Regions from separate parts of the Methylobacterium sp. WL7 genome, predicted to be linked through region 2. Evidence: riboswitches for the same ligand, from Rfam matches in the RefSeq annotation. Region 2 holds a riboswitch; each other region holds the start of a gene.
The links. A riboswitch is a leader RNA that binds a small molecule or an ion and turns the genes downstream of it on or off. The one in region 2 is predicted to bind cobalamin.
Positions count from the first base shown of each region.

Region 1: linked by a shared signal. The riboswitch ahead of FV233_RS18975 (TonB-dependent siderophore receptor) and the one ahead of FV233_RS06135 (CbtB domain-containing protein) in region 2 are both predicted to bind cobalamin.
Region 3: linked by a shared signal. The riboswitch ahead of FV233_RS22890 (TonB-dependent receptor) and the one ahead of FV233_RS06135 (CbtB domain-containing protein) in region 2 are both predicted to bind cobalamin.

Region 1 is NZ_VRVG01000080.1:9,607-19,909, reverse strand. Features, by position in the region: gene FV233_RS18985 (hypothetical protein) at 1-288, opposite strand, end outside; gene FV233_RS18980 (L,D-transpeptidase) at 496-1,056, shown strand; partial or broken gene FV233_RS31235 (transposase) at 1,192-1,477, shown strand; cobalamin riboswitch at 1,605-1,815, shown strand; gene FV233_RS18975 (TonB-dependent siderophore receptor) at 1,925-4,033, shown strand; gene FV233_RS18970 (heparan-alpha-glucosaminide N-acetyltransferase domain-containing protein) at 4,060-5,214, shown strand; gene FV233_RS18965 (carotenoid oxygenase family protein) at 5,532-6,968, opposite strand; gene FV233_RS18960 (hypothetical protein) at 7,506-8,030, shown strand; partial or broken gene FV233_RS18955 (IS5 family transposase) at 8,109-8,852, opposite strand; gene FV233_RS18950 (HAD domain-containing protein) at 9,070-9,609, shown strand; gene FV233_RS18945 (hypothetical protein) at 9,819-10,303, shown strand, end outside.
Region 2 is NZ_VRVG01000013.1:58,878-69,180, forward strand. Features, by position in the region: gene cobN (cobaltochelatase subunit CobN) at 1-679, opposite strand, end outside; gene cobW (cobalamin biosynthesis protein CobW) at 752-1,786, opposite strand; gene FV233_RS06125 (DUF1636 domain-containing protein) at 1,783-2,196, opposite strand; gene FV233_RS06130 (CbtA family protein) at 2,189-2,923, opposite strand; gene FV233_RS06135 (CbtB domain-containing protein) at 2,940-3,122, opposite strand; cobalamin riboswitch at 3,156-3,351, opposite strand; gene FV233_RS06140 (DUF4424 domain-containing protein) at 3,580-4,602, shown strand; gene FV233_RS06145 (coagulation factor 5 8 type domain-containing protein) at 4,826-6,181, shown strand; gene FV233_RS06150 (peptidase S10) at 6,185-7,756, opposite strand; gene FV233_RS06155 (DNA polymerase III subunit chi) at 7,759-8,211, opposite strand; gene FV233_RS06160 (CTP synthase) at 8,276-9,904, opposite strand; gene secG (preprotein translocase subunit SecG) at 10,132-10,303, opposite strand, start outside.
Region 3 is NZ_VRVG01000118.1:1,717-12,019, reverse strand. Features, by position in the region: partial or broken gene FV233_RS22920 (transposase) at 179-375, shown strand; gene FV233_RS22915 (hypothetical protein) at 595-1,044, shown strand; gene FV233_RS22910 (flagellar hook-length control protein FliK) at 1,041-2,654, shown strand; gene FV233_RS22905 (transglycosylase SLT domain-containing protein) at 2,614-3,159, shown strand; gene FV233_RS22900 (hypothetical protein) at 3,516-3,926, opposite strand; gene FV233_RS22895 (cell wall hydrolase) at 4,389-4,979, opposite strand; cobalamin riboswitch at 5,398-5,597, shown strand; gene FV233_RS22890 (TonB-dependent receptor) at 5,837-7,861, shown strand; gene FV233_RS22885 (multidrug efflux SMR transporter) at 7,893-8,219, opposite strand; gene FV233_RS22880 (serine hydrolase) at 8,552-9,781, shown strand; gene FV233_RS22870 (DUF4105 domain-containing protein) at 10,115-10,303, opposite strand, start outside.

The sequences.
Region 1 (10,303 bases), on a different contig from region 2:
GTCGAACAGCGCCCGGCGGGCCTCGGACGCCTTACGGGTCTCGACCCTGCGCGCATCCGACAGGACGGCCACGGTCTGGCTCGTCACCCAGCAGGCCGGGCCCGCCACGGGGGCGGCCCGGGCCGGCCGGGGCGCGGCCATCAGCGCAGCCACCGCGACGACGAGCATCGCCAGCACGGCGAGGCTCCGGACGAGGCGGTCCGGCGGGCCCGCGACGCGGCGGGCCAGAAGGGCGACGGATCGGATCACGATCCCGAGATAAGCATGGCCGTCCCCCGGCGCAATCACCCACGGCGTCGCGCCGGCTCGCGGTGTTGCCCGGAGCACACAGGCAGGCCTCGACTCGCCCGCGCCCCCCGGCCGGCCTCAACCTCGCCGCGAAGTCCGGGCCGGTTCGCCCGAGGGATCGCGGCACGGCCGCGACGACCGACGCCGTCGGCAAGAACCGGCCAAGCGATCGGCCAAGTGACCGGCAAAGTGAAAGGATGACAGACCATGTCGAGACGGATCGCGATGCTCGCGCTCGCAGGCGCCCTGCTGGGGAGCGCGCCCGCCTCCGCCGGCCCGATCGATAGCGGGCCGCTCGCGGATTTCCTGAACGTCTTCCGCAGCCAGGCGATCCCGCGCGAGACGATCGGCTGGAACAGCACCGAGAAGCCCGGCACCATCGTGATCTCCACCCGCCAGCGCCGGCTCTACTACATCCTCGGGAACAGCGAGGCGATCCGCTACGGCGTCGGCGTCGGCCGGCAGGGCTTTTCCTGGTCCGGCACCAAGACGGTGACGATGAAGAAGGAATGGCCGGCCTGGCGCCCGCCGCAGCAGATGCTGGCCCGCCGCCCGGACCTGCCGCGCTTCATGGCCGGCGGCCAGGACAACCCGCTGGGCGCCCGCGCCCTCTATCTCGGCTCTTCGCTCTACCGGATCCACGGCTCGAACGAGCCCGAGACGATGGGCGCCGCGGTATCCTCGGGCTGCATCCGCATGACCAACAAGGACGTGGTCGATCTCTACGACCGGGTCCGGGTCGGCACCAAGGTGGTGGTGCGGGACTGACCTGCGAGAGCGCGGGAAGTCTGTCGGCAGGCGAGGGTTGTGTGTCGGCCTGGGCGCGCGAAGTTTGTCGGCGCGCGTACAGGCCAGCCCGATCATCGAGTTCCGGCCCCGAATGCGTGGGTGGCCTGCTGCCGGTTCCTGCTGCGGCTGTACGCGGACGGCGGCTATCAGGGGCCGGCGTTTAAGGCCGGACTGCGCCGGGCATGCCGTCGGCTCAGGCTGACGATCGTCAAGCGCTCCGATTAGGCCAAGGGCTTCGTCGTGCCGCCCAAGCGCTGGATCGTCGATCCTTCGACAGGCTCAGGATGAGGGAACGTTTGCTTGGCTCAACCGGTGTCGGCGCTTGGCCAAGGACCGGGAATGCCGCTCACGCACAGCCCGCGCCTTCCTCTTGCTCGCCTCAATCCGCCTGATGACATGAAAGCTCTGCCAAACAACACAATGATCTCGGACAGACTCTAAGGACCGCCCAAGGAACCGCGCTGTCGCATCTTGGATACACCGGTACATAGAACCTGCTTTTCGAGTTGACGCGATGCGGCAATGCGGCTGATGGTAATCGTGACGGTTCCCCTCGGGGATCAAAAGGGAACGCGGTGAGGACCAACCCATGAGGGTCAGTCCGATGCCGCGGCTGCCCCCGCAACTGTAAGCGGCGAGCTTTCTCACCACCACGTCACTGGGCGGCCTCGCCCGGGAAGACGGTGAGGCGGCGACGACCCGCGAGCCAGGAGACCTGCCGTCAGTCGTGGTCACACGCGAAACGCGCTGGGCGGGGTGCCCCGGCGGGTGCGGAAGCATGCGCGTGCGTATGGCTTCGGCCTCGTTCGCGGTGACGTGCCACTGCCGTTGCCCGAGGCCGTCCGCTTTGTCCCGTTCCGCGTCGATCCCGATCCTGCCCGTGCTGGCGCTCGCCTGTGCGTTTCCCTCCCTTGCCACCGCGCAGGCCGCACGGTCCGAAGAGGCCGCCGTGGTTCTCGACGCGCTCTCGGTCGAGGGTACCCTTACCGCCACGCCGACCTACCGGGTGCCGGAGCTCTACAGCGGCACCAAGACGATCACGCCCCGCCTCGACCTGCCGCAGCAGGTCGACGTGATCCCCCGGGAAGTCCTGATTGACACAGCCGCGACCCGCGTCGAGCGCGCGCTCGATTACGTGCCCGGGGTCGGAAAGCAGAACGACTTCGGCGCCCAGAACCTCGCCCTCTACTCCGTTCGGGGATTCGCGACCCAGGACATCTTCTTCAATGGCTTCAACATCGCCCGCGGCTACAACGGCGCCCCCGACACCCAGAACGTCCAGTCCATCGAGGTCCTGAAGGGCCCGGCCGGCGCCCTCTACGGCCGCAGCGATCCGGGCGGGACCGTCAACATCCTGACCAAGCAGCCCGTAGCCCGACCCTTCGTCGAGATGGGCACGCTGTTCGGCAGCTTCGGCACCGCCCGCACCACGGTCGATGCCGGCGGCGCACTGAGCGAGGACGGCAGCGTGCTCTACCGCTTCAACGGCGTCCTCGCCCGCCAGGACAGCTTTCGCGACTTCGTCGGCGGCGACCGGGTGCTCCTGGCGCCCGTGGTGAGCTGGCAGGTCACGCCCGACACCAAGATCACGTTCGAGGCGCAGTACCTGCGCAACCGCCAGACCTTCGACCGGGGCACCGTCGCGGTGAACAATCGCCTCGGCCTCGTCCCGCGCTCGCGCTTCTTCGGCGAGCCGGGCGACGATTCCGTGTCCGAGAGCGCGCTCCTGCAGGTGCGGCTGGAGCACGCCTTCAACACCGACTGGCAGCTCCGCGTCGCCACCCACCTCAACACCGGCAGCCTGACCGGCCTGCAGACCGGCGCGACCGGCATCCTCGACGACGGGCGTACGCTCTTGCGCGAGTTCCGCCGGCACGACTTCACCTGGGGCGTCGCCATCGGCCAGGCCGAACTCGTCGGGCGCTTCGAGACCGGGCCCATCGCCCACACCCTGCTGCTCGGCCTGGAGCACGAGCGCTACAACAGCACCGAGAACCTGCTGCGCTCGACCCCGCGCCTCGACCCCTTCGCCATCGACCTGTTCAACCCCGTCTACGGGCAGGCCAAGCCTCCGTTCACGCGCCGCTACAGCGCCAGCGAGAACGTCGGCAACACGGCGGTCTACCTCCAGGACCAGATCGCGCTCAGCCCGGAATGGAAGCTGCTGCTGGGCAACCGCACCGACTTCTACAACCAGACCTTCCGGGACAAGGTCGCGGACGAACGGACCGAGCAGGACCGCACCGGGTTCTCGCCCCGCGCCGGCCTCGTCTACCAGCCGCTGTCGTTCCTGGCCCTCTACGGCAACGTCGCCGCCTCGTTCCGCCCGAACACCGGCTTCGACAGCGCGTCCCGGCCCTTCGCGCCCGAGACCGGGTTCGCCTACGAGGTCGGGGCCAAGCTCGACCTGTTCGACGGCCTCAGCGTGACGGCCGCCGCCTTCCACATCGAGAAGGAGAACGTGCTCACCACCGACCCGGCGGACTTCTTCTTCCAGATCGCCGCCGGGGCGGTGCGCAGCCAGGGCTTCGACGTCAGCCTGGTCGGGCAGGTCACGCCGGAGTTCCGGGTGATCGGCGGCTATGCCTTCATCGACGCGGCGGTCACCCGCGACGAGGTGCTGCGGGTCGGCTCGCCGCTGCTCAACATCCCGCGCCACAGCGGCTCGCTGCTCGGCATCTACGAGATCCAGGCGGGCGACTGGAAGGGTTTTGGGATCGGCGGTGGGTTCCGGGCGGTCGGCTCGCGGCTCGGCGACACCGGCGTCGAGAGCTTCCGCTTGCCGGGTTACATCCTGACGGACGCGCTGGCCTACTACCGCTACGAGAACCTGCGCTTCGGGCTCAACGTCGACAACATATTCGACGCGACCTCCTACGAGCGCTCCTACAACACCTTCTGGGTCGGCGTCGGCGAGCCTCGGCGGGTCACCGTGAGCATGACGGCACGGTTCTGATGAGGATGCATCCCGGAACGTCCAAGGTGTCGGCGTGCGCACCGGCCGCGTCAGGCCGCATCGGCTCCATCGATGCCCTGCGCGGGCTGGTGATGGTGCTGATGCTCCTCGACCACCTGCGCGAGACCTGGTTCCTGCACGTGCCCGTGGCCGACCCCATCGACGCCCGAACCGCCCTGCCGGCCGTGGCCCTGGCTCGCCTCGTCGTCAGCCTGTGCGCGCCCATCTTCATCGCGCTGACCGGCGTTGCCGCATTCCTGTTCGGTACCCGGCACACGCTGGCCGAGACGCGGGCCTACCTGCTGAAGCGTGGCCTCGTGCTGATGGCGCTGGAGGTCCTCTACCTGTCGGAACTGTACTGGGGCGTGGCCAGTCCGACGCTCTGGCTGCAGGTCATCTGGTGCATCGGCGTCTGCATGATCGTCCTGGCGGCCCTGATCGGTCTGCCACGCCCGGCTCTGTTCGCGGTCGGGCTGTTGATCGTCTGCAGCCATAACCTCCTCGACCCTCTCCACCTCCAGCCGGATCAACCGCTCTTCCCGGTCTGGGCGATGCTGCACCAACGCGACGTCATCGCGTTGCCGTTGGGTCTGGTCGCCAAGACGACCTATCCGGTGATCCCATGGATCGGCGTGATCGTGCTCGGCTATGCGATCGGCCCGTGGTTCCTGCCGAGCGTCGCGGAACGCACTCGCGAGCGCCGGTTCATGGCTCTTTGCTGCTTGATGCTCGTCGCGTTCGCGGTGCTGCGGCTGGTGAATGGCTACGGCGACAAGCCCTGGTTCGCGGTCGAAGGCGATGCGCTCCGGACCACGATGAGCTTCCTCGCGCTCACGAAGTATCCGCCATCGCTGCTGTTCCTGCTGCTGACGCTCGGGATCGGAGCGCTGCTCCTCGTCGCGCTGGAACGGATGCGCGAAGCTTCGGTCGTCGCGGCTTTGGCGGTGTTCGGCGGAGCGCCGTTGTTCTTCTACCTGCTCCACCTCACGATTCTGCGGCTCCTGTACCATGGCGCCGTCGCCATCTGGGGGCCGACGCAGGGCGCCGTGTTCGGCGTCGCGAATTATGGCTGGGTGGTCCTCTGGTATGTCGGACTGATCGCGCCACTCTATTGGCCGACAGCATGGTTCTCGCGCGTCAAGGCGGCTCGACACGATATCGCATGGCTCAAGTATCTCTAGTTCTTTGAGCGTGAGTGAAGCCGGGTGTCCCGGTCTTCGTCTGAGCCTTCAAGCTATGGCTACGGCGACCCTGCGGTTGATCTCATTGATCCGCGCGGGCGGCAGATTTCGGCATCAACCGATGCCGGCTCGCCGTCCCGGCCGGGGCGGATCGCTTGCCGGAAACTCAGCGACGAGCGCGCCACCCTGCTCGACGAGATCCTCCAGCCCGACGCAAATGAGCCGATCCACGCCCGCTGCATCAGAGGGCGGCGAGGTGGGCTATCGCACGCTCTTGCACGTGAACGCGCCCCGGCGCCCCAAGAGCCCGGCAACAGTCACCCGGCGCAATGCTTTGGAAACCAGTTCCCGTGGAAGCCTGGTGGGATCCGATGCCCGAGGTGGACTGTAGCGACGGGCGGCGCCTCGAACGCGTGCGCGTCGAGGACGGTGAAGTCCGTCGTGTCGCTCGCCGTGTCGATGACGAGCCCGACGAGCCACCCCTCGTCCTCGCCAGCCTCTGGCCCCGCCGGCACGAATACGAACTCACCCGGGACACGGGCGGCGCCGAACTCGTGCGTGCGCCGCTCCCCGGTCGCCAAATCGTGTTTGTAGAGCCGTGTCGCGCCGACGAGCTGCGTGTTGCCGTCGGCGGGGACTGAGCCCGTGTAGACGTATCGGTGGGGCCGCCCGAATAGGCGCTCGTCGATCCGGGGGAACTCCTGCGCCGCGGGGTCGATCATCTGCCGATCGACCCGCCCCGTCGTGGGGTCGGCGGTCCAGCGCTCCAGCCGTCCGGGTGCGTCGAAGCCGCCACCGGCCGAGGCGAACACCGTCTCGTACGCAATGACGTCGAGGACCACCTGCCCGTCCGTGGTGTCGTAGCCGTTGGCGACGTGGAAGACGAAGCATGGCTCCACCGTGCACCACGTGATGTCGGCAGCGGTGCCGTGCCGGGGGAGCAGGCCGACGCGGGCGTTGTGGGTGGGGTTCCAACGGAACGGGAAGCGGTGGCCGGCCAGCACAGCCCGCATCGAGAAGGTGACGGGCAGGTCCAGCACGACCGCGAAGCGCGCGGTGATCGCGCAATCGTGGATGCAGGGGCCGTGCTCGACCGGGATCGACACGTCTCGCACGACGCGACCGGCGGGCGAGATGACGACGTGGCGCACGCGGTCCCAGACGCGGCCGTCGTAGGCGATGGCATGTGTCTCACCGGTCGCCGGGTCGCGGTGCGGGTGTCCCGTGAAGGAGCCGGCGAGCGTTCCGTCGAACGGATCGTAGCGTTGGGTTTCCAGGTCCTCTGACAGCGCCACAGGGTAGCTGCCGGCCTCGACCACGGCGAAGGCGCGGCCGCCGATCTCGACGACGTTGGTGTTGACGGTATCATCACCCCGGCGCGGCCCGGGGGCGGCGGGTCGGCCAAGCGCCGCGGACGCCGCGCGCGAGCCGATCCAGCGGTTGCGGTACCACAGCGCTTTACCGCTCTCGATACGTAGACCATGCACCATGCCGTCGCCGAGGAACCAATCGTGACCGCGCGTCGTCGGGCCGGCGGGGTTGGCGCCCATCTTGAGGTAGCGGCCGTCGAGCCCTGCCGGGATCGTCCCGGTGACCGGTAAGTTCCAAAGCGTCAGCTCCTCACGCATTGGCGCGTGGACACCGACGACAAAGGGGTGCGGCGTCCCCGGCAGGCGTAGTCGGCTGCAGGCTGCCACCAATGCTACGAGCCCCTCAGCGGCGGTGCGCAGGCTGGACTCGATAAAGTTCGGCATCGGTCGCTGCCTCGGGGCGGTGCGGATGAAGCACGAGGTCCTTCGTGACGGGGGCGCCCCCCGTTACCGAACGAGAATGACAGGTCTGTCCATAAGGGACGACGCGACACTCTGGCCGACGATGTATCCCCGCGGTCGGCCAACCGAACAAACTGTTGCACCACGTCGACGGCTGGGTCGGCCTCTGATAGCGGCCTGCGGCAACGCCGCTTGGCAGGATGCCACGTCGCACTGATCTTCAGCCGAGGCGCAGGCCAGCGTGAGACCCTGCGGCGAGCCGATCGCGTCGCGATTGTCCCCCGTTTCGAACCCGATCACCGCGATAATCCCGTCCGCCCCGGCTAGCGCTATCACGGGCCCGAGCAAGTTTGTGACGTCCTCGACTGCCCTCCGAACGCGGCGGCTCGGCCTGCGCGCGAGGCAGAGCGGGCGCACTCACGACGGCCTGACAGAACCGTCTGCCCCAAGCCGGAGCCAAGGGGCCCGCCGAAGCCCAGTCGTGAAGCCGGACTGCCGGCAGAAGGAAGGAGGTGCAGCATGGTGGATCGCAGATCCTGGCTCCGTGGCGGCGCGTTGTCGATCGCTGCGCTGTGGGCCTCCTTGACGGCCCTCCCGGCGACGGCACAGGGGATCAACCTGCCCGATGGCGCCGAAGCCGCTGCACGGCTTCCTCCGAGCGACGTGATGGCGAAGGCGCCGCCCCTTCTCGGGGCGGGCCGCGGAGACGAGGCGACGTTCTGGTTCTATGCTGGACAGCTGCGCTATCGCAGCTACCTGGCGGCGCATCGCGATCTTGATCGGACGGGGCACCCGGCCCTTTTCGCCGCGCTGATCGAGACGATCGGGCGGCCGGTCAACGAATATGCCTTCGGCGACGTCACGACGCCGGCGCGTACGATCTCGATGGTCCTGGAATGGGACCGGCTCTATCCCGATCCGTCGCTGGCCGGCCCGGAGCACGAAAAGACGCGAGACGGTCTCGAAGGCCTTCGAAAGCAGATCATGGCCCAGGCCGACAGCATCCGTCGCGAGCGTCAGCAGCGGGGATTGCCGAACCGGTAGGAGCGGCGGACGGGGCCACAGCCGGTGAGGCCACCTGATCCATGGGGGCCAATCCCGCCTTAAAACGCCTACCAACGCTCGGATCTGGTTAACGGTGATGAGGCTTGCGGCGAGGCTGGTGAAGGCCTGGTAGGTGTCCGCGCGCCGCTCGTAGCGAATGGGCAACCGGCGGAAGCGGTTGAACCAGGCGTGGGTGCCCTCATCCTGAGCTTGTCGAAGGATCCACCACCCAGCGGTGGCGGTCGAGCCTCTGGCTACTCTCGACATCGTTCCGGGCGATGCGCGGCCTGATCCCGCATGTGCGGCACTCCCTCCGTCGGGACCTGGCATCGTAGGCCTTGTCGGCGTGCAGCGTGTCGAGGCGTCGGCGACGCCGGTCCCGGCGGCCACTCCGCAGCGCTGGGAGGGCGTCGAGCGTGGGGGCCATCTGCGGCGCGTCGTGGCTGTTGTCGCCGATCAGACGGAAGCCGAGCGGCGTGCCGCGCGTCGCTGACGCGGTGGCGCTTCGTGCCCGGCTTGCCTCGATCTGGCGGGTTCGGGCCGGTGGCAGAGCCCCCTTTTTCGCCGGGACGGAGGCACCGTCCAGGCTTGCTCGGCTCCCATCATCTGTCCGGCGTCGTGCAGGTGCTCCAAGAGCGTCGGATGCAAGCGGCGCCACGCGCCGGCCGCTTGCCAATCGCGCAGGCGTCGCCAGCAGGTCACGCCCGGGCCGCAACCCAACTTGGCCGGCAGCATCGCCCACGGTAGCCTTGAGCGCAGCACGACCAGGATGCCGGTCAGCGCCGCACGGTTCTCGATCGGTCGCCGCCCGCCCTTTGGACGCCGGCGCGTCGTAAGAGGATCGTCTGCTTTTGCCCCGAACTGTCTCCGAAGCGGACGTGCCGCTTCCGGCCAGACTACGCCGTCGTACCGGGCTTCGAAGCATAACGACGCCGCCTATACCTATGGTGTTCTTCATCGGCGTGCTGGACGGTGGCAGCGTCGCCTTGTAGGCATCCCCGGCGGATGCAGGATTATTGCACGAGACGAGGTTGATCCCTTGAACTCCGGTAGCCAGGAGGAACCACCGACGGTCTACCTCGACGTGGACGGCGTTGTGACGACCGTCGGCTATCAACGGCGTGTCGGCAAGGATAGGCTCAACCCGGCCCAGGTCGCACTCGTCGCCAGTCTCGTAAGAGAGTTCGACGCTAGGGTGGTCGTGTCATCAACTTGGCGCGTCGAGGATTGCCGTCCGGCCCTGATCGAAGCCGGGCTTCCCGAGACCTGCTTTCACTCCGACTGGCGGACCGCCATTCTGCCAACAAGCCGAGATGCCAAGACCGGCGCCATGCTCCCCGCCGAACAGGCTGGGCGCGGCAACGAGATCAACGAGCACGCAACCCGTAACCGCATCACAGATTACCTCGTCCTCGACGACGTCGAGGTTGGTCCCGTTCATGCGGCTCGGCACGTCCGACCTGTGGCGGAGTTCGGCTTGAGCGAAGCCGATGGGGTTCTAGCTCGGAGCCTGCTGGCCGAGATGGAAGACCTCCGCAGGACCCGTGGATTGGAGAAAATTCACACCCCACGCACGTAAATTTATGCTCCTGTATGGATTGCAGTTTCCGGAGGCCCGGGTCATTCCATGACAGTGGAGTGACATCCGCGTCACGCTGCCCCCGACATCGACAGGGTCACTTCGACCTTCGCCGGACCTACCCGTCCGGTCCATCCTCGACACCGCACTTGTGCGGCTGCTGAGCGCGTGTCGCATCGGATATTCGACTGGCGGGGGGAGTGGCTGCGATGTTTGGTTTTAGGCCCCAGAAGAAGACGTTCAGCCCCTCGCTCGTTGCCCTCGGCATCAAGGAACGGTCGGCCACGGGGGCTTATGCCACGCTCCTCGCCATGGGCTGGTCCGAAATTGGTTTCGGATACCACGGCACTGTCCACGCCCATCCGGACCACCCTGACGTCGTCGTACGCTTTGCCCGCAAGGCCGACGGTTTCGGCGATTATGTGACCCTGCTCCGCGAAGGTTTCGCAGGATCGGATGGACCGCATGCGCCGCGGATCCATGACATGCATGTCAGCCGCTGCGGCGCGCTGATGACCGTGGGAACACGACTGACCAATCCTGCACGCGACGTCTGGTGGTTGGCTTACGCCCACGCCGTCATCGCAGATCATCCGGGCATCACTATGGATGAGGGCGTGCGCGACCGGTTCAGAGCCGAATGGCCAGCGCACGAACCTCGCGTCGATCATTCGAGCTTCGACGGCATCCGCGA
Region 2 (10,303 bases):
ACGGCGCGGTATCGCCGCCCAGCACCGCGGAGCGGTAGACCAGCAGCAAGACCAGGGGTGCCGTGCCGGTCCGCACGTCGGCCAGCGGAACCGCCGTCTCGGCTGCCGCGATGGCGATGGTCAGAGGCAGCGCGCCGCAGCCGGGGCACCAGGGAAACCCTCGTGGCAGCGGCTGAGGCGGCTCGACCACGCCGCCCGCACCGATCCGGACGGCCAGCAGGCGCAGCATCCGCCGCAGGTTCTCCGGGCCGCCGGCGCGAAAATATCCGTCGAGCTGTTCGGCGAGGTCCGGATCGGTGGAGAAGCCGGCGAGCCGTGGGTCCGGCCGGTCGTCGCCCGGCAGCACCGCCAGCACGACGCCGTGCGCCCGTGCCGCGGCGGCACAGCGCTCGATGCCGTAGCGCCAGTAATCCAGCCCGCCGAGGCAGCGGATCACAACGAGCTTCGCGCGGGCGACGACGCGCTCGACGTAGAGGTCCACCGACATCGGGTGGCGGAGCTTGGCGAGCTTGGCGAGCCGCAGGCTCGGCAGCCCGGGCTCGCCGGCATGGGCCTGGCCGATGCCCGCGAGGTCGCTGTCGGTGAACGAGAGCACGACGAGGTCGCCGGGCTCCTGCCCGAGATCCACCGCCGCCTCGCCCTCGTCGAGGGAGACCGTATCGATGCGGACGAGATGCATGGCGCGCCTCCTAGGCCACGCCGGATCGGGCGTGCGCGCAGCGTCTCAACGAGGGAGCGCGCGCGATCGCGATCATCCCGCGAGCGCCGCGGCGACGGCGCCCTGGTCGAAGCCCTTCAGGCCGATCACCACAAGGCGCCCGTCCCGGTTCTCGCCCGCCCGCCAGGGCCGGTCGAAATGGTGAGCGACGCGCCGGCCGACGCCCTGCACCACGAGGCGCATGGCCTTGCCCTCGACCTCGGCGAAGCCCTTGATCCGCAGCACGCCCGCGGCCTCGGCGGCCTTCTCGACGCGGGCCGCGAGGTCGCCGGCGGTGACGGCGGGGCGGATCGGCAGGGCCACGGTCTCGAAGTCGTCGTGGTCGTGGTCCTCGCCGTCTCCGTGATGCGAGGGGCGGGCGTCGAGGTCGTCCTCGGCCGCGGCGCCGAGCCCGAGCAGCACCAGCGGGTCGATTGCGCCGTTCTCGGTCTCCACCACCTTCACGGCGCGGGGCAGCTGCGCCTCGACCTCGGCACGAACCCGGGCGCGGGTCTCGGCGTCGAGCAGGTCGGACTTGTTGAGCACGACGAGGTCGGCGCAGAGGAGCTGGTCTTCGAACACTTCTTCCAGCGGGTTGTCGTGATCGACCGCCGTGTCGGCGGCGCGCTGGGCGGCCAGAGCTTCGGGATCCTCCGCGAAGGCACCCGCCGCCACGGCCGGCCCGTCCACCACGGCGACGACGCCGTCAACGGTGACCCGCGAGCGGATCGCCGGCCACTGGAACGCCTGGACCAGCGGCTTCGGCAGGGCGAGGCCGGAGGTTTCGATCAGGATGTGCTCCGGCGGCTCAGCGCGACCGAGCAGGCTCTCGAGCGCCGGCACGAAGTCGTCGGCGACCGTGCAGCAGATGCAGCCGTTCGGCAGCTCGACGATGGAATCCTCGGTGCAGCCCTCGACGCCGCAGGCGGCCAGGAACGACTTGTCGAAGCCGACATCGCCGAACTCGTTGACCAGGATCGCCAGGCGGCGGCCCTTGGCGTTCTCGATGACGTGGCGGACCAGCGTCGTCTTGCCGGCCCCAAGGAAGCCGGTGACGATGGTGCAGGGAATCTTGGTCACGATGGTCATTCCGCAGCCTCCAAGGTGCCGGCCGGACGCGGGCGGGGATCGGGAAAGGGCGGGATGCGGGCGATCACGCCGGTCTTGAATGCGGCGGGGCGTTCCCGCCAGGGCACGATGCCGTCCGGCGTCGCCACGTAGGCCGCGAGTCCGTCCAGGATGGTGGTTGCCGACTCGGCCGGGTCCATGTCGCCGTAGACGTAGGTCCAGCGGTTCCCGGATGCGACCGCCACTGAACAGGGCCGCTTGCACACCGACAGGCACTCGACGCCCTCGATCCGCAACTGCCCGGCCGTGTTGCACGCGTGCAGGGCATCGAGCAGGCGCGTGCCGGCTCGGGGCCCGTCCGGATCGTCGCCCGGGCGGCGGCAGGTCGTGCAGACGTAGAGGACGGTCTCGGGGAGGACGGCCTCAGGCATGGGCCGTCCCGCGCGCGCTTCCGTGGCCGAGAGCCTGCCAGGCCCAGCCGAAGCCGAGGCCGATCAGCATCCAGAAGACGAAGCTGATCGCCAGCGAACGCGCCGCGAACTGCGCCGCGAGCGCTGCGGGAAGCTCCGAGGACACCTCCGAAGCCAGCGGCGCGCCGGCGACGTGCGGTGCCACGATCAGCACGAGCCCGCCCAGGATCGCGATCAGTGAGCGCCGGATCGTGATCAGGTACAAGCCCATCCCGGTGGCGGCGGCGGTCATGACCCACCACGCCTGTCGGGCGGCGAGCGGTGCCGCCTCGCTGCCCGGCAATTCCGGCGGCAATCCCAGGCCCGGGGCCAGGGCGACGCTGGCAAAGCCCGCGATCGCGAACGCCACACCGACCTGACGCGTCGGCTCACGGCCGCAGGCCAGGATCGCCGCGCCGAGCAGGAGGGCATAGCCGACCCCGCCCATGAGCGTTGCCAGAGCCGTGAAGGCCATCCGGGGCAGGCCCTCAGCGGGCTGCCACTCGGGCGCGGCGTCGGGGGTAGCGTGATCGTGCCCGGCATGCGCCAGCACGACCGGAAGGCCCCGGTCGGCCTGATGCGTCTGCTTGGTCTCGTAGCGCTCGGCCGCCACGATCAGCGGTGAGGTCAGCGTCAACTCGAGGCCCGTCACGACGACGGCCGCGAGGAAGCCGGCGGCCAGGGCCGCCGACAGAAGCCGGATGATCATCCCTGCGCCAGGGGCGTCAGTGACAGGGGAAGTTCTGGGTGTGCCGAAAATCGTGCGCGGCGTTGTGCAGCGCGATCGCCGGCGAGAAGCCCGCCATGAACAGCAGGCCGAGGCCCAGGAAGGCCGCGAGCGCGACGGCGACCGGGCGCTCTCCGGCGCGGGTGCCGGTGGCGACGGGGGCGAGGGTCGAGGTAGTCATCAACATGTCTCCAGCCGCCCCACCGGCGGCATTGCGGGATCTCGTCGTGACGGCAGGTCTCCTGGCTCGCGGCTCGGCGCGCCTGCCGCCTTCCCGGATCGCTCCGGTGGCCTACTGGCAGACGCTCGCCGCTCACAGTTGCGGGGGCAGCCGCGGATTCGAGGTTCGCACCCCTCACCGCATTCCCTTTTCACCCAGTCACCGGGGCACCGTCACGCCATCGTTGTAGACGCATGAAAGCTCTCGCACAACGGACGCGAAGCGGAATCGTTTCCGACTCTTGGGGTACGGCGCGGATATGCGGGTCGGGCGGTCACCGGGCGCGTCGAAACGCGTCCGGGCGCGAGTCGCCGACGCGCGCTTCCGCCGTCGCAGCTTGGCCGTCAGCACCGGCGCCGTGTAACGGCCGGCGTGGACGATCCCGGTCCGTATCCGATTCTCGAACCCGTGAGCGTTGATGTCGATGCGTACCTTGTCGCTGGCCCTCGCCATCCTGGCGGCGGCGTCCCTTCCGGTCCGGGCCGACGACCGCGCCGCCGCGCTCGTCGCCGGGGGGCTTGTCGTGGGGAAGACCGACAGGATCGCCCTGGCCGCGGAGGAGCTGTACCTTTCGGAGCAGGCCGTGCGGATCGACTATCGGTTCCGGAACCAGACCGATGCCGACATCGAGACCACGATCACGTTCCCGATGCCCGACATCACCGGCGACTCCGAGATGCTGGTCTCGATTCCCGATCCGGCCCACGACAACTTCCTGAAGCTCCAGGCCGCGGTCGATGGCGAGCCGGTCGAAGCGCAGGTCGAGCAGCGGGCCTTCCTGATGCGGAGCGCCACACCGCCCGTGGAGATCACCGCCGAGCTCAAGGCACTGGGGATCCCGCTCGTGCCGACCACCGCGGCGACGGAAGCGGCCCTGCGCCGGCTCGGCGAGCGCCAGCGCCGCGACCTGATCGCTGCCGGGATCCTGGAGCGGCAGGAGCACAAGGACGGGACGATCGCGGACGCCCCGCTCTGGACGCTGAAATCGAAGTTCTGGCGCCGGCAGGTCTTCCCGGCCGGGCGCGAGATCGCGATCCGCCAGAGCTACGTTCCGAGCCTCGGGGGTCTCGCGAGCCTGTCCTACGGCGCGCCGACCCTCGACCCGGCGCAGAAGGCGCACTACGCGATCCGATATTGCACGGACCCGACCTTCGAGCGGGTGGCCCAGGCCCTGTATCGGCGGGCGAGTGCCGACGGCAGCCGGGCGTTCCAGGCCTACGAGCGATCCCTCTCCCACGTGATCACCTCCGGGGGCGACTGGGCCGGCCCGATCGGCGTGTTCAAGCTGGTCGTGGACAAGGGCGATCCCGCGACCCTGGTCTCGTTCTGCGGTGCCGAGGTGAAGAAGACCGGCCCGACGACCTTCGAGATGATCGCGAGGGACTACGTTCCGAAGCGGGATATCGATATCCTGCTGCTCAAGACCAAGTCGGGCGGATGAGACGGTCGGGCGGTCTCGAGTGCTCGCCGCCGAAGTGGATACCGGTTCGGCGTAAGCGAGCGCGTTGCATCAAGAACTGAGGGCCGTTCCCGATTGCCCCCCGATCGGGAACGGCCCTCACGGCGGGCCCATGGGCTTGACGGGCTGGGTTCGATACGGGCACCGCCGGGCGCGCCTTCCGGCCGCGTCCTCCGCGTCCGGTCCAGACCGCTTCGGAGACACGATGGCCCCGGCAGACGCCCCGACACCCGCCCTCGTCGATCTCGCCGCCGGCCGCGCCCCGCAGAGCGTCGTCGAGGCGGATGGGACCTGGCTGGAACTCGACCTCGGCGGCCGCTTCCCGGTCCAGTCCGTCGTCGTGATCCCGGGCGGGGAGGGCGGTTCGGCCGCTAAGGGCGCCATCCTGTTCTCGCAGGACGGCGCATCCTGGTCCGAACCCGGTATCGCGTTCCGTCAGGTCGAGTCGGGTGTGGGCACTGCCGTCATCGAGGCAGATGAGCGCGCCTGGACGCGCTCCGTGCGCGTTGCGATTCCGGCCGCGATGCCGAACGCCACGGTCCGGGTCATGTGCGAGGAGGCCGCGTTCGACCTGATCGCCCTGCGGGCTATGCTGGGCCTCGACGTTTCGCTCCTGAACGAGAAGCCCGGCGCCAACGCCTTCACCGCCTACACCCTGGAGAGCAGTCCGGGCCGCACGAGCCGCGCCCTGGTGGGCGTAGCGGTGTACCAGAACGGCGCCTTCGGCAACTGCCTGATCCAGTACATCATCGCGCTGTCCGTCGCGAAGGCGCTGAACCTGAAATACGTGGCGGTTCCGAAGTTCGACCGCAGCAAGGTCATCTTCCTGACCGAGCGTCTGACCTGTGACGGCATCACCTTCCTGCCGCCGGACGAGCCGCTGCCGGCCGATGGGTATTTCCTGTCCGGCCTGTTCTTCGATCCGACGCAGTTCCAGCGGCAGGTGAGCCTCGACGCGCCGCCGGATTCACGGGCGATCATCCAGGGGATGATCCGCCCTCTGTTCAACGGCTTGCCGGCGACGTTCCCGCCCAAGCCTGACGACCAGCTCCTGATCCACATCCGCTCGGGCGACATCTTCAGCACCTGGGTCGACCCGCATTATCCCCAGCCGCCCTTCGCGTTCTACCGCATGGTGATCGACCGGCTGCTCGGCGAGGGCCGCATCCGTTCGGTCAAGCTGGTCTTCGAGAACCGGCTGAACCCGGTGATCGCCGAGGTCGAGGCCTACGCGCGGGGCCTCGGATTGCCGGTGGAGACGCAGAGCGAGTCGCTGATCGCCGACGTCACGGCCCTGGTGAACGGCCGCTACCTCGTGTTCGGCCTGGGGACCTTCGGCCCGGCGATCTGCCACCTGTCCGAGCGGGTCGAGCAGGTCTTCTACTTCGCGTCCAACTGGCCGCAGATCTTCCGGGGCATCCCGTCGATTGACCGGGTGGTCGAGGTCCGGGATTTGGAGGAGCGCTACATCAAGGTCGGCGAGTGGCAGAACACCGACACGCAGCGCCGGATGATGATCGAGTACCCGGCCGAGGCGCTGGCCTTCGACGACGCTGCCTGAGGATCAGGGCTTGTCCTCACGGTGCTCGACGGGGTCCGCGATCGCCCCGCGCGCCTGTACGGCATCCCGGTACAGGCGCTCGACGTCCCGCTTGAATGCGGCCCGGGAATCGTCCCGAGAGTAGAACATGTGGCCGCCGGGGTAGACCGCGAGGCTGACCCGCCCGGCGCCGTAGGCCGGCACCTGTGCGAGCAGGAGCTTCGAGGCGTAGTAGGGCGTCACGAGATCGGTGAAGCCGTGGGCGACGAGCACCCGGAGCCGGCCGTCCAGCGCCAGCACGCCCTTCAGGTTTGACAGCGCCTCCGGGGCCTGGCGGCCCGAGCCCCACGTCCAGCCGCGGTTCACGGCATTGTTCAGCAACTCGTAGCGCATGTTCGGCACCGGCCATTTCAACGTGCGCGCGTAGAGGTCGAGCATCGCGCTGGTCAGAGGCGCCTGGAGTGCGGTGAGCTGGGGGTCCTCGAAGCCCGATTGCGCTGCGTCCGGATTCGGATCCCAGCCGGTGATGCCGGTGTCGTAGGCGCTGGTGACGCGCTGCTCCGCCCGGTCGAACTCGCGCTGAACGCTGCGGGTGGACAGGCGCGCCGCCTGCGCTTTCACGAAGGCTGCGTCGAACCCGGTGAAGGCCGCGACCTTGTCGGTCATGCGCGCAACGGCGGCCTTGTCGCCGGGGCCCTTGAGCAGGTCGGCGAGGTAGGGGCCCACCGCGTAGGCCTCGGCGTCGCCGAGCAGAGCCGGGCTCGGCGCCGTGCCCGCCCGTTCGAGGGCGCCGGCCGCCAGGGACGGCAGCTTCAGCACGTAGCCCCAGGGATTGGCCCGCGGGGTCTCGAGCCAGCCGAAATCCAGCACCGGCGACAGCAGCACCAGGCCGGACAGGCCAACGCCGATATCCTCCTGCAGCTTCTCGGTGATCAGCGGCCCGCGGAAGCCGCCGTAGCTCTCGCCGACGAAAAATTTCGGGCTCGCCATGCGGTCGTTGACCCGCAGGTAGCGGGCGATGACGGCCGCGAGCGTGGCGGCGTCGCTGTCGATGCTCCAGTAGCTCTTGCCGTTCCCGTCCGCGGCCCGGCTGTAGCCGGTGCCGACCGGATCAATGAAGACGAGGTCGGTGAAGTTGAGCCAGGTGCCATCATTGGGCGTCAACGCTACCGGTTGCGACGGGCTGATGCTGGCGCCCCCGGTCGGCAGCCGCCACGGGCCGATCGCCCCGATATTCAGGTAGGCGGACGCCGCCCCCGGACCGCCGTTGACCGCGAAGGTGACGGGCCGCTCGCGCCCGGACTGCGGGGCCATCGTGTAGGCGACGTAGGCCACCTCGGCCTGAAGCTTTCCGGCCTCGTCGACGAGCGGCAGGCTGCCGGCCGTGGCGGTAAAGTCGAGGGTCCGTCCATCGGGGAGCGTCACACTCTGGCGGGTGGTCGAGTCCGGCGGCAGGCGCCGGCCCTCCGGCCCACGCGGAGCCGGCTTGGCCTCCGCTTGCGGGCCGGGATGGTGTGCGTCCTGCGCGTGGAGCGGCAGCGGCGCCGCCAGGGTCAGGACGAGCGCGGCATGCGCGAGACGCTTGCGGAGGAGCACGGTCAAGCCTTCTTGTTCCAGCGGCCCGAATCGTCCTGCTGCCAGTAGGCGACGGTGTGGCCCGCCTCCTTGGCCTGGCGCCACTGCTCGCGGGCGCGCAGCAGGGCGTCCTGGTCGGTCCCGTCGAACAGGATGCAGATCCGCTCGTAGCTCTCCGCGTCCGGCGGCAGGTCGGCGCCCTCCACCAGGAATCGGATGGAGGCCGTGTTGGGGTTCACGTCGCGGAGCGTCAGCACCACCGGCTGTCCTGACGCATCGGGATCCCGGTCGGTGCCGTGGGGCAGAAAACTCTCGTCGGAATAGGTCCACAGGTGGTCATCGAGGGCCTGAAGCCGCTCCTCGGTGGCCGCCTGGATCGCGGCCTGCCAGCCCCGGCCGAGCGAGCGCTCGACGAGGTTCGGCAGCACCTTCTCCAGGGGCTGTCGCTGCATGTGGTAGAACAGGATCTCGGTCACGGTCCGACCGATATAGGGTTCGGGGCCACGGCGCGAGCAGCGGCGCGGAGCCGCGCCCCGGCGCTCAGACCAGCCGGCTCTGCTCGATCGCCGCGCCGACGAACCCCTTGAACAGCGGGTGCGGCTCGAACGGGCGCGACTTCAGCTCCGGGTGGAACTGCACGCCGATGAACCACGGGTGCCCGACATGCTCGACGGTCTCGGGCAGGAGCCCGTCCGGCGAGAGGCCGGAGAAGCGCAGGCCCTTCGCCTCCAGCCGCTCGCGATAGGCCATGTTGACCTCGTATCGGTGGCGGTGGCGCTCCGAGATCTGCGTGGAGCCATAGATCTGGGCGATCTTCGAATCAGGCTCGAGCTGCGCGTCGTAGGCGCCGAGCCGCATGGTGCCGCCGAGGTCGCCGACCGCGGCGCGGCGCTCCAGCTCGTTGCCGCGCAGCCACTCGGTCAGCAGCCCGACCACCGGCTCGGAGGTCTCGCCGAACTCGGTGGAGTTGGCGTCCGGGACGCCGGCCAGCGAGCGGGCGGCCTCGATCACCGCCATCTGCATGCCGAAGCAGATGCCGAAATACGGGATGCGCTTCTCGCGGGCGTAGCGGGCCGCCCGGATCTTGCCCTCTGCCCCGCGCTGGCCGAAGCCGCCGGGTACCAGGATGCCGTTGAGGCCTTCGAGGAACGGCGCCGGATCCTCGCGCTCGAACACCTCGGCCTCGATCCATTCGAGGTTGACCTTCACCCGGTGGCTGATGCCGCCATGGATCAGCGCCTCGGTGAGCGACTTGTAGGCGTCCTTCAGCCCCGTGTACTTGCCCACGATGGCGATGGAGACCTCGCCCTCGGGGTTGCGCACCCGGTCCGATATGGTGGTCCAGCGCCCGAGATCCGGCTCCTCGCCGTGCTCCAGGCCGAAATGGCCGAGCACCTCCCGGTCGAGCCCGGCCTTCCGGTAGGAGAGCGGCACCTCGTAGATCGAGGCCACGTCGAGGGCCTCGATCACCGCGGTCTCGCGGACGTTGCAGAACAACGCGAGCTTGCGCCGCTCCTCGACCGGGATCGGCCGATCGCAGCGGCAGAGCAGGATGTCGGGCTGAATGCCGATCGAGCGCAGCTCTTTCACGGAGTGCTGGGTCGGCTTGGTCTTCAATTCGCCCGCCGACGGGATGTAGGGCAGCAGCGTCAGGTGGACGTACGCGCAGGTGCCGCGGGGCAGTTCCTGGCCGAGCTGGCGGATCGCCTCGAAGAACGGCAGCCCCTCGATGTCACCGACCGTGCCGCCGATCTCGACCAGCACGAAGTCGAACGTGTCGTTGCCGTCGAGGACAAAATCCTTGATCGCGTTGGTGACGTGCGGAATCACCTGGATGGTGGCGCCGAGATAGTCGCCGCGCCGCTCCTTGGCGATGATGTCCTGGTAGATCCGGCCGGTGGTGATGTTGTCGGCCCGGCTCGCCGGCACGCCGGTAAAGCGCTCGTAATGGCCAAGATCCAGGTCGGTCTCGGCGCCGTCGTCGGTGACGAACACCTCGCCGTGCTGGGTCGGGCTCATCGTGCCCGGATCGACGTTCAGGTAGGGGTCGAGCTTGCGCATCCGCACCCGGTAACCCCGGGCCTGGAGTACGGCGGCCAGCGCCGCCGAGGCGAGTCCCTTACCGAGGGAGGAAACCACGCCGCCGGTGATGAAAACGTACCGCGTCATGGGCCTCGGTCCATACAGAAAGCGCTGGCCTTTGCCAAACGGCAAGCCTGCCGGCGATGGAATGGTTGGGGATCAGGCGGGCAACGGGAACGGCCCGCCAGGGCGGACCGGAGCTGAGCCGAATCGTCGGCCCTCGCTCATCCGCCGCCTGACCTCTTGCGGCTCACGGGGCCGGTTGTCACGCGCGTCCAGTGCCGACCCGGTATCCGTTTCGGCCATGCGCCGCGTCAGCGCGACTGCGGCGCCTCGGGTACGGCCGGCTGGGCCGGGGCGGTCGCGGGCGCCCGGTCCTGCTGCTGGCGCAGGGTGTCGAGCAGGTTGTCGGCCCCGGTCGGCTGCTTGGCCGGCTGGCCGGCGGGCGTCGACGCGCCGGTGTCGAGGATCGACTTCGGCGCCGCC
Region 3 (10,303 bases), on a different contig from region 2:
CTCGTCGAGGTCGATTTCTGAAAGGTAGTTCTGATTGCAGAGCTAGTCTTCAACCTATGCCGCGTCCGCGACTGCCGTTCACCCGTCCCAGGCAGCATACCGGCATCTATAACCTAAACCCTGTCGCCAACCGTTTTACGGCATAAAGCAACACCGTGACGCGCGATGGAACCCCAACGCGCGCATTGCAATCCCAACCAAGCGCAACGAGGCACCGAATGCCTGCCCCGAGTTAATTTACCCCAACCGCAACATCAACGAGCGCCTCTGGGCGCGACTCAAGGAGTAGCGCGCCGTCGCGACCCGAGATGAGAAAACCGCCCGCAGCTTCACAGGTGTCTTCTGCTCGCTGCCTCGCCCGACTCGATCAAGTGACGACAGGCCATAGGAGCATGGCATGGTCATCTCGACCCTGGGCAGGGCCCTGGCGAACGCCACCGTGACCTAAAGAAATTCGACGTCCTACCCATCCAGTACCTGCGCCGCTTCCAGCACTCGATCTACGCGGGCAACTTCCGGCAACGCTTCGCCTATCAGCTGACGCAGCTAAATTTCGGCCAGGACGAGGCCCGCTTCGCTGCCTTCACCCGGATCATGAACGAACTCGCGCCCGAGAGCCGGCGAGATCTCTACCTGCTGATCGCCCGGACGGCGGTCCAGGAGGGCAAGACCGGCACGGCGCTCATGGCGGCCGACAAGGCGCTGCTGTTCTGCGCCCCGGAAAGCCTGGAAGCGACCCAGGCCCAGCTCTACCGCGCGGCCGCCGAGATCGTGACCCTGGCGACGTTCCAGACGGCCCTGCAGAAGCTCAAAGCGGTGGACCGGGCGAGGCTGCCGGCGCGCGACGTCCAACTCCTCGACGCCGCCCTGTCGATGGCCGACCAGATCGGACGGGGGCTGGCCCGGTCCGCCACCCCGCCGGATGCCGAATCGTCGAAGCGTGCGCAGGTCCAGGCGGCAGCCGACGAACCCGGCAGCCTGATCCCCAAAGCCGAGGCCATGATTGGCCGGATCGATCAACTCCTTCGGAAGTCAAACCCGTGAATCCGATCTCCGCCGCGGTTCCGAATCCCACCCCGAAGCCGGATCGCGAGATCGTGCCGGCCAATGCGAACGGCGATGCGCCGCAGCAGGGGACGGGACGCGAGAGCGCCTTCGGGACTGTCCTGCGCGAGCTCTCGGGGACCGGTCCGGCGTCCCCGGCCAAGGACGACGCCGCGAAGGCCAAGCCCGACGACGCCGAGGGCGATGCTGTTCCGGAGGCAACCGTCGCGGCCCCGGCCGCACCCGGAATGCCGGCAGGCTCTGCCGCAGCCCTGGTGGCAGATCTCCTGCGCGTTGCGGCACCGCCCGCTCTCACCGCGGCTTCTTCCGAATCCGCGACGGCCACCCGGGATCGGCCTGCTGCGGCACCGACCGTTCCCGGAACCGGAAGCCTGTCGGCGTCCGCACTCGGTTCCACGGGAGCGCCGGTTCGCGAACCGTCATCGGGATCCGCATCGGCCCTGGCCGGGAGCGTGGATGCGGACCCACCCCACACGAACGAGGCCACGCGCGCGGACGGACCCACAAGTACGGATGAGGCCACGCATGCGGACGAGCCCGCGCGCAGGAACGAACCTGCGCCCACGGACGGCCCCACGCGCGCAGACGGCCTCACGCGGGCGGACAGACCCACGCACGCGGAAGGACCCACGCACGCGGACGTCGCGAAGGTCCTTCGCGCCGCTGCGGGCAACGTCGCGGTGCTGGGCCGCGCGGTTCATTTCCAGCCCGTCGTCGCGGGCGGCGCGCCGGCGCCCGAGCCTGCGAGCGCGGGGCCGGCAGAGCCTGCCGGCCCCGCGCTCGGCGTCCTCGATCCGCAAGGCACCCGGTCCGCGCTGCCGGCCCTGAATGCCGCGGCGGCGCTGAAGCTTCAGCCGCCGGTCCGGTCGGAGCCGGATCCGCGGCGCGCGGCCACGGCAATCGACGCCGAGGCCGGCCCCCAGAAGCCGGCGGGCATCGCACCCGCGCCGGGCCGCGTGGTCTCCGGGGTCGAGCGGGCCGTTCTCGCCTCCATCGGCGAGCACGCCGAGGATGCCGCGGCGTCGGCCGGATCATCGCGCGACGGGACCGGGACCGCCACGAGCCTGCCCGCCGGATCATTGCCGATGATCGCCACGGCCATCCGGGAGGAGCTCGAGCGCGCGACCGCGGCCGCCGCCGCGCAGGGCCGGATCCACGCCGATCCGACGGCCGGCGGCGTCCCGGACGGGCCGCTGCGCGTCCTCAAGATCCAGCTTCGGCCGGAGGATCTCGGGGTCGTCACCGTGGAGATGCGGCTCTCCAACGGCCAGCTCGAAACCCATCTGCGCGCCTCGCAGCCGGAGACCGCCGCGCTGCTGCACAAGGATGCGGCGATCCTCACCGACCTCCTGAGCCACAGCAGCTACCAGGCCGAGGTCACCGTCGGGCAGGCGCGCCCCGCCGAGGCGTCGACCGCGTCGGGCGGCTCGCAATCGCAGGCGTCCCCGTCGTTCGCCGACGGCGGGGCCCGCCCCGGCAACGAGGGCGCCAGACAGCGGCAGGACGCGCAGCGCCAGGCCGGCAACAGACGCGAAGGAGAACGGACGGATGAAGCGGTACGTCCTCGCGACGGCGGCATTTATCTCTAGCGCTGTCCCGGCCGCCGCGAATGTCTGCGAGGCCGAGATGGGGCGCGCCTCCGCCCGCTACGGCGTGCCGCTGGGCGTGCTCTACGCCGTCGGCCTGACCGAGACCGGCAAGCGCGGTTCCCTCCAGCCCTACGCCATGAACATCGCCGGAACCGCCTATTTCGGGACGGGGCCGCGGGACGTGATCGCCCGCTTCACGGAAGCGCGCAGCAAGGGCATCCGCCTGATCGACCTCGGCTGCATGCAGATCAACCACCTCTATCACGGCGGCAAGTTCGGCTCGGTCGAGGCCATGATCGACCCGCACGCGAACGTCGAGTACGCCACCCAATTCCTCCAGGAGCTCAAGAAGCGCGAGGGCAGCTGGACGATGGCGGTGGCCCGCTACCATGCCGGGCCGAACAACAATGCGGCGCAGAAACAGTATATCTGCCGGGTTGTCGCCAACATGGTCGCGACCGGATTCGGGCAATGGACCCCGGCGGCGACGCAGTTCTGCCGGTGATGCCCCTTCGACCGGGGGTGGCCGCGGCCACGCTCGGTCACGGTGGCCGGCGCCGATCCGCCCCGCAGCAGGTCGCGTCGCTTTCGGCCGGGCGTCGAGAGACGCGGACGAGAAACGGATTCTTCAGCGCCAACAGCGCAGATTACTGACCACTCTATGCGGATGCTGCCTATTGGCCGCTCATACGTTGAGCAAGACGGCAAACGCCACCATCCTTCCGGGGCTGGGGGAGCAGGATGAACGACGCACCAGACCCGCCCGACGGCGCGTTCGCCAAGACGCTTCTGCTGTTCGCGGTGACCATCGCGATCATCGCGGTCTCGGCCTACATCCTGATCCGGATGGATTGAGCGCCGTCAGAGGATCTTGCAGCTTCCGTAGCTCATCCTGATCTCGCCGCGGTCCTCCGGATTCAGCTGCGCCTCGACGAAGTTCAGCTTGTTCAGGTCGATCAGAAGGAAATACACGCCGTTCTGGCACTTGATCGCGTTGCGCGGCGTCCGTTCGTTCAAGCGCGGCGACGCCACCTGACATTCGTAATAGTCGGAGCGCCCGGCGGAGAGGACGGTCAGCAAGCCGCCGCCGGAGACCATCGAGAAGGTCCGCGCCCGGTGCGGCTGCGGCTTCGCGCCCTCGGGGCCCGGGGCCGCGTCGAGCCCCACCGACACGTCCTCCGTACAGGTCATCGGGCGGCGCAACTGAGAGGCTGCCGGTGCGATGCTCAGGATGAGGACCGCACCAGCGAGCGCTACCCTGTGGGCGATCATCGGCGGCAGATCCGTGATTCGTGGGTAGTTCTAACCGACAAGCTAAGGCGTCGTCCGGCGATGTAAATCGCGCCTCCGCGGGTCGCGAAGCCGATCAACAGATTTACCGTCGCGCGCGATGTCACTTCATCTGCCATGACCGGTCAAGATGGTGCGATCGACAACACCGGCTCGTTCTATGCCGGTGGATCCGCGTCCCTGGCGGGAACCGCGTCCCGATGTATCGGGCGCGGCGGGATCCGCACGCGACGCGAGCGGATTGTCACGGGGCGCAGGCGCGCGAAAAGGGGAGGGACCCCGGCTGGAACCGCGATCCGGATCCGGCAGGGCCGTCCGGATCGTTGCGCCTGCCGCGCGCGGCTCGAGGTCGCGCTCCGACGACGTGGCTCCGGTTCGTCGCAGGAACGCGCGTCAAAACAAGAGCTTAGAGCCGTTCCCGACCCAACGCGGTCGGGCACGGCTTTAGCGCGTCGGCGCAGCCGGGCCGGCCGCGTAGCTCGACACCGACGGGGGCAGGGCGGCGGGCGCCGGCGTTTCCGCCTTGGCGGCGCGGGTGTTGCGCTTCTCGTAGAAGGCGTTGCCGCCGGCCACGGCCACGTAGTGCATGTTCTTGTACGGGAAGTGGTGGCCGGCCGTGTGGAAATACATCGCCTTCCCGACCTTCGGGTGCCGCTCGCCCGCCAGCACCGCGTCGGCGGCGTCGGCCACCTTCTGAAGGTCGCGGTCCTGCATCGGCTTGGTCAGGACGCCGGGGGCGAACTGCCCGGGCTGCCCGACCACGGCACAGATGCCGCCCGGGAAGATCGCGGCCTCCATCCGGTTCATGACCACGGTGCCGACCGCCAGCAGGCCGGATTCGTCGCTGCGGTTCGATTCGAAATACATGGCCCGGCCGAGGCAGTCGCGCTCGGCGTCGGTGACCACCATCGACGGCTTGCGGTCGGGGATCGATCCTGTGGTCAGGGGTGACGCGGTGTTGCACGCACCGAGCCCGCCGGCGAGCGCCAGCGCGACCAGCCCGGAAACGGCCTTGATCCTCTCGCTACCCTGCATGCATCAGCGCTCCGTCCTCCGGCCTCGGGGCAGGGCGATCGCCCATCCCGGCGTCGCCACACTCGATCGTTGTACGCGCCAAGCTTGTGTGCACGTTCGCGGCGAGGATGTGGCGGGCCGTCATGCGTGGACCGCCCCGAACGCCGGCCTGCCCGCGCTGGCGGACCGGCGGATGGCCCTGGAACGCGGCCCCCCGGGGGACGGACCGGGGCCGCAGCGGGAGCCGCAGGTCCGGCCGGAAAAACGCTGCGGTGCCAAAACCATAGCGTCGCCCCCGAGCGTCCGGGATCCGAGGGAGCAGCCCCGCGGGCGGCGGATTCTTCCGGCGGAACCGGGAGCCGGGCGGGGGCCCGGTGTCATCCGATAGACACACACGCCGCCAACCGGTGCCGGGACGTTGACGGGACCCACGCCTTGGCCGGAATGTGGCCGGGACGGTTCCCTTCGGGGATCAAAAGGGAACGCGGTGAGGGGGGCTTCCCCGAAGCCGCGGCTGCCCCCGCAACTGTAAGCGGTGAGCCTTCTCGTCACCACGTCACTGGGCCGCCTCGCCCGGGAAGACGACGGGAGGGCTGCGACCCGTGAGCCAGGAGACCTGCCGTCCGTCGTGGTCACACGCGAAACGCGCTGGGCGGGGTGTCCTGGCGGGTGCCGGGACGCCCGCGCGAGCGCGGTCGGCGCGGCCTCGTTCGCGGTGACGTGCCACTGCCGTCGCCCGAGGTCCGGTGCCCCATCCTGTCCCGCGCTGTGCGCTCTTGAAACTGTCCGTGCTGACGGCCCTCGCCCTGCTGCCTCCGGCGGCCTCCGCCCGGGACGGAACCCGGCCGAGCCCGGACGCCGAGGCGACGCTCGACGAGATCTCGGTCACCGCGGAGCCTTCCGCGCCGCCGCGGGGCGGGGTGGCCGCGAGTGCCGGCTATGTCGGCGGCGTGACCGGCATCGGCGGCCCGCTCCTGACCGTGGATTCCGCCAGCGCGGGGGTGATCACGGGCGCCCAGCTCAACAGCCGGCCGGTGACGCGTCCCGGCGAGGTGCTGGAGGCGGTGCCGGGCCTGATCGTCACCCAGCACAGCGGGGAGGGGAAGGCCAACCAGTTCTTCCTGCGCGGCTTCAACCTCGATCACGGCACCGACATCGCCCTGTTCCTGGACGGCATGCCGCTCAACATGCGCACCCACGCCCACGGCCAGGGCTATGCCGACATCAACTTCCTGATCCCCGAACTCGTCGGCGCGGTGGAGTTCCACAAGGGGCCGTACTTCGTCCGCGACGGCGACTTCGCCTCCGCCGGCTCGGTGCGGATCGACTATCTCGACACCGTCCAGAAGAACCTCGCGCTCACCGCCATCGGCAGCTTCGGCTACAAGCGGGCGCTCAGCATCGCCTCGACCCCGCTCGGCGACGGCAACCTTCTGGTTGCGGGTGACGCGCAGGTCTATGACGGGCCCTGGGTGGTCCCGGACGCCCTGCGCAAGATCAGCACCGTCGCCCGCTACAGCCAGGGCACGGCGCTCGACGGATTCTCGGTCACCGGCATGGCCTATGCGGGCCGCTGGACCGCCACCAACCAGATCCCCGAGCGGGCGGTCGCGCAGGGGCTGATCGGCCGCTACGGCACGATCAACCCCACGGATGGCGGCGATACGAGCCGCTTCTCGCTGTCCGGCCGCTTCAGCAGCACCGACGAAACCGGCCTGACCCGGGCCTCGGCCTACGTGATCCGCTCGCAGCTCAACCTGTTCAACGACTTCACCTATGTCCTCAACGATCCGGTCAGCGGCGACCAGTTCCACCAGCTCGACCAGCGCATCATCGGCGGCGGCGAGGCGCTGCACATCTTCCAGGGCGACCTGTTCGGGCGCCCGATGGAGAACGAGGTCGGCGTGCAGACCCGGACCGACAGCATCCGGGTCGGGCTGTTCAACACGACGAACCGGCAATACCGCTCGGGGGTGCTCGACGACCGGGTGCTGGAGACGAGCGGGGCCTTCTATTTCGACAACCGGGTGCGCTGGACCGACTGGCTGCGCACCAGCCTCGGCTTCCGCGCCGACGGCTACGCGGCCCGCGTCGCCTCGGACACGCCGGCCAATTCCGGGCGGGCGCGCGATGCCATCGTCAACCCGAAGCTCGGCCTGACCCTCGGTCCGTGGTTCGACACCGAACTCTACGTGAATTACGGCGGCGGCTTCCACTCGAACGACGTGCGCGGGGTGACCGCCACCGTCGATCCGGCGAGCCCCCTGTTCAACATCGCCCGCGCGCCGTTCCTGGTGCCCTCGACCGGCTACGAGGTCGGGCTGCGCAACCGTTCGATCGCCGGGCTGGAGACGAGCCTCGCCCTGTTCCGGCTCGACTTCGCGTCCGAAAACCTGTTCCAGGGCGACACCGGCACCACGGAGCCGAGCCGCCCGACCCGGCGCTTCGGGGTCGAGTGGACGAACCGCTACGCGCTCACGCCGTTCCTGTCGCTGGAGGGCGACCTGACGATCACCAACGCCCGGTTCTCCGACGTCGACCCGGTCGGCACTCGGGTGCCGGAGGCGCCCACCACCATCGCGTCGGCCGGCATCACCTTCGGCGAGCCGCTCGGCTGGTTCGGCTCCCTGCGGTTCCGGTATTTCGGGCCGCGCCCGCTGATCGAGGACAATTCCATCCGCTCGCGCCCGACCGCCCTGTTCAACGGCCGGGTCGGCTACGCCTTCGAGAACGGGGTCAGCGTCTCCCTCGACGTGCTGAACCTGACCAACAGCCGGTCCGACCAGATCACCTACGCCTACGTCTCGCGCCTGCCCGGGGAGCCCGCCGAGGGCCTGACCGACCGCGTGTTCCACCCGGTCGAGCCCACGGCCGTGCGCCTCACCATCGCGGGCCGCTTCTGAGCGCGGACCCGGCGGCCCGGGGAGATCCGGCTCAGTGCTGGCCCTGCCCGGACGCCAGGATGGCCACGCCCACCGCGATGATCGCGATCCCCACCAGCATGGTCGGGCTGATCGCCTCGCCGTACAGCCACGCGCCGCCGAGCGCGGCGCCGATCATGCCGACCCCCGACCAGATCGCGTAGACCACCCCGATCGGCAGCATGTCCATGCTGCTCGACATCAGCCACAGGGCGGTGCCGTAGCCGACCGCCACGATCAGGGTCGGCCCCGGCTTGGTCAGGCCGTCGGCGGCCTTCAGCGCCAGGGTGGCGGTGACCTCCGCGCCGATCGCGAGCCCGAGGATCAGGTAAGGGTTCATCGCGCGGAAGACCTTTTGTGCAGGCGCGGAGCCAGCTTCAAGTGAACAACGGTTCTTCGGATCGCCAGGGACGATCAGACAAGGACGGCGGGTCGCAGTTTGTGCGCGGCAGCCTCCCCCCATAAGGTGCCGCGAGGGTTCGGGAGTCCTTTTCCGCCGAATCGATGAAGATTTTCGAATTCCCCGCGCCGGGCACGCGCGGCGGAGCCCCGAATTCAACGTCCGGCCGGGTTGGCCCTTCGTTAACGCCTCCTCATCATGGTCGCCGCGCGCACCGAGGCCCCGGCCGACGGCGCCACGACAGTGCCGATCCAGAGCGATACCGATCCACCATGACTGCGTCGCCCGCGATCCCGGAAGCCTCGGCCCGCCCCCGTCCGGGCCGCCGGCGGGGCGCGCGCTGGGGCGCGATCGCCGCGGCCGGCGGCGTCGTGGCGGCGGGCTGCGCCTGGACCGCCACCGCGCTGATCGACGTCCCGAATCCGGTCACGCTGGCGGCCCTGGCGGTCCTCGAGCCGTCCGCGATCGGCCCCTGGTTCCCCAGCCGGGTGGTGCAGGCGCCCGAGCGGGCCCGCGACCTGGCGTTCCGGCCGAGCCCGATCCTGGAGCGCGTCTCCTGGAAGGGCCAGACGGTTCCGCTCGCGACGATGCTGGCGGAGACGCACACCAACGCCTTCCTGGTGGTGCAGGACGGGGTGCTGATCCACGAATGGCAGCGGCCCGGCACGGGACCGGCGACGCTGTTCCCGTCCTGGTCGGTGGCGAAGTCGATCGTGTCGCTGCTGGTCGGCACCGCGGTGGCGGGCGGCAAGCTCGCGGAGACCGACCGGGTCTCGGCCCTACTGCCCGAATTGCGGCACGGCGCGGTCTTCGGCCAGATCACCGTGCGCGACCTCCTCGACATGACGAGCGGGATCGCCGTGCCGGAGAACTACGACCCGCAGCATCCGCTCACCGGCACCGCCGGGATGTACCTGACGCGGGACATCACCGCCTTCGTGCGGGACAACGCCCACCTGGCGTTCAAGCCCGGCAGCCAGGGCCGCTACCGCAGCATCGACACCGAGCTGCTCGGCCTGATCCTGGCGCGGGTCGAGGGCAAGCCCCTGGCGGACCTGCTCTCGGAGCGGATCTGGAAGCCGATGGGCGCCCAGGCCGACGCGACCTGGAACCTCGACCGGGCCGGCGGCATCGAGAAGGCGTTCTGCTGCATCAACGCCACGCCCCGCGACTTCGCCCGCCTGGGGCTTCTGGTGGCCGACCAGGGCCGCGCCGGGCAGAACCGCATCATCCCGGCCCGCTGGATCGACCGGATCGAGACGCCGGCCCGCCGGGATGTCGACGGCTGGCAGTACTCGGCCCAGTGGTGGCACGCCCCCGGGGGCGACGACAGCGACATCTCGGCGATCGGCGTCTACGGCCAATACGTCTACGTCGACCGCGAGACCGGGACCGTGATCGTGAAGCTCAGCGACCACGGCGCCGAGCAGGACGAGGTCGACACCCTGTCGGTGATGCAGGCCATCGCCCGCGACCTCGCCGCCCGCCGCACGGCCCGCTGACCCGGCACGCCGCCTGCCCCCCTCACAGACTCAGACATCTCCGGATGCGGCGCGGGTCGCCCCTCCCGTGCGGGCTACGATGTTCACACATCGGCTTGCCAAAGCCGCGCCGCGCCCCCTCTCCCGTGCGGGAGAGGGTTGGGGTGAGGGACCAGGTCTTTCCGGAGAGGTCGCATCCCTCACCCTGTCCCTCTCCCGCACGGGAGAGGGGACCCGCGCCACATCCGGGGATGGGTGAAGCCGATAGCCCGTGCGGGAAAGGGAGCAGGTCGCGCTTCGCCGGAAACGACCTGCGAACATCATAGGCAACAGCCGGGCGGGCAGGGAGGCCGCTCAAGCCTCGGTCGGGCCCGCGCCCGATGCGGGCCGGCGCCGGGCAAGCTGGAACACGCGTGTCAGCGACCCGACCCGGCCGTTGCGGATGAAACGCCGGCCGACACTGGCCCAGGCGATGGACGTCACGGGCGAGGCCGGATCGACCAGGGCGCTCAGCGCCCGGGCGTAGTCGAGAACCAGCCCGGG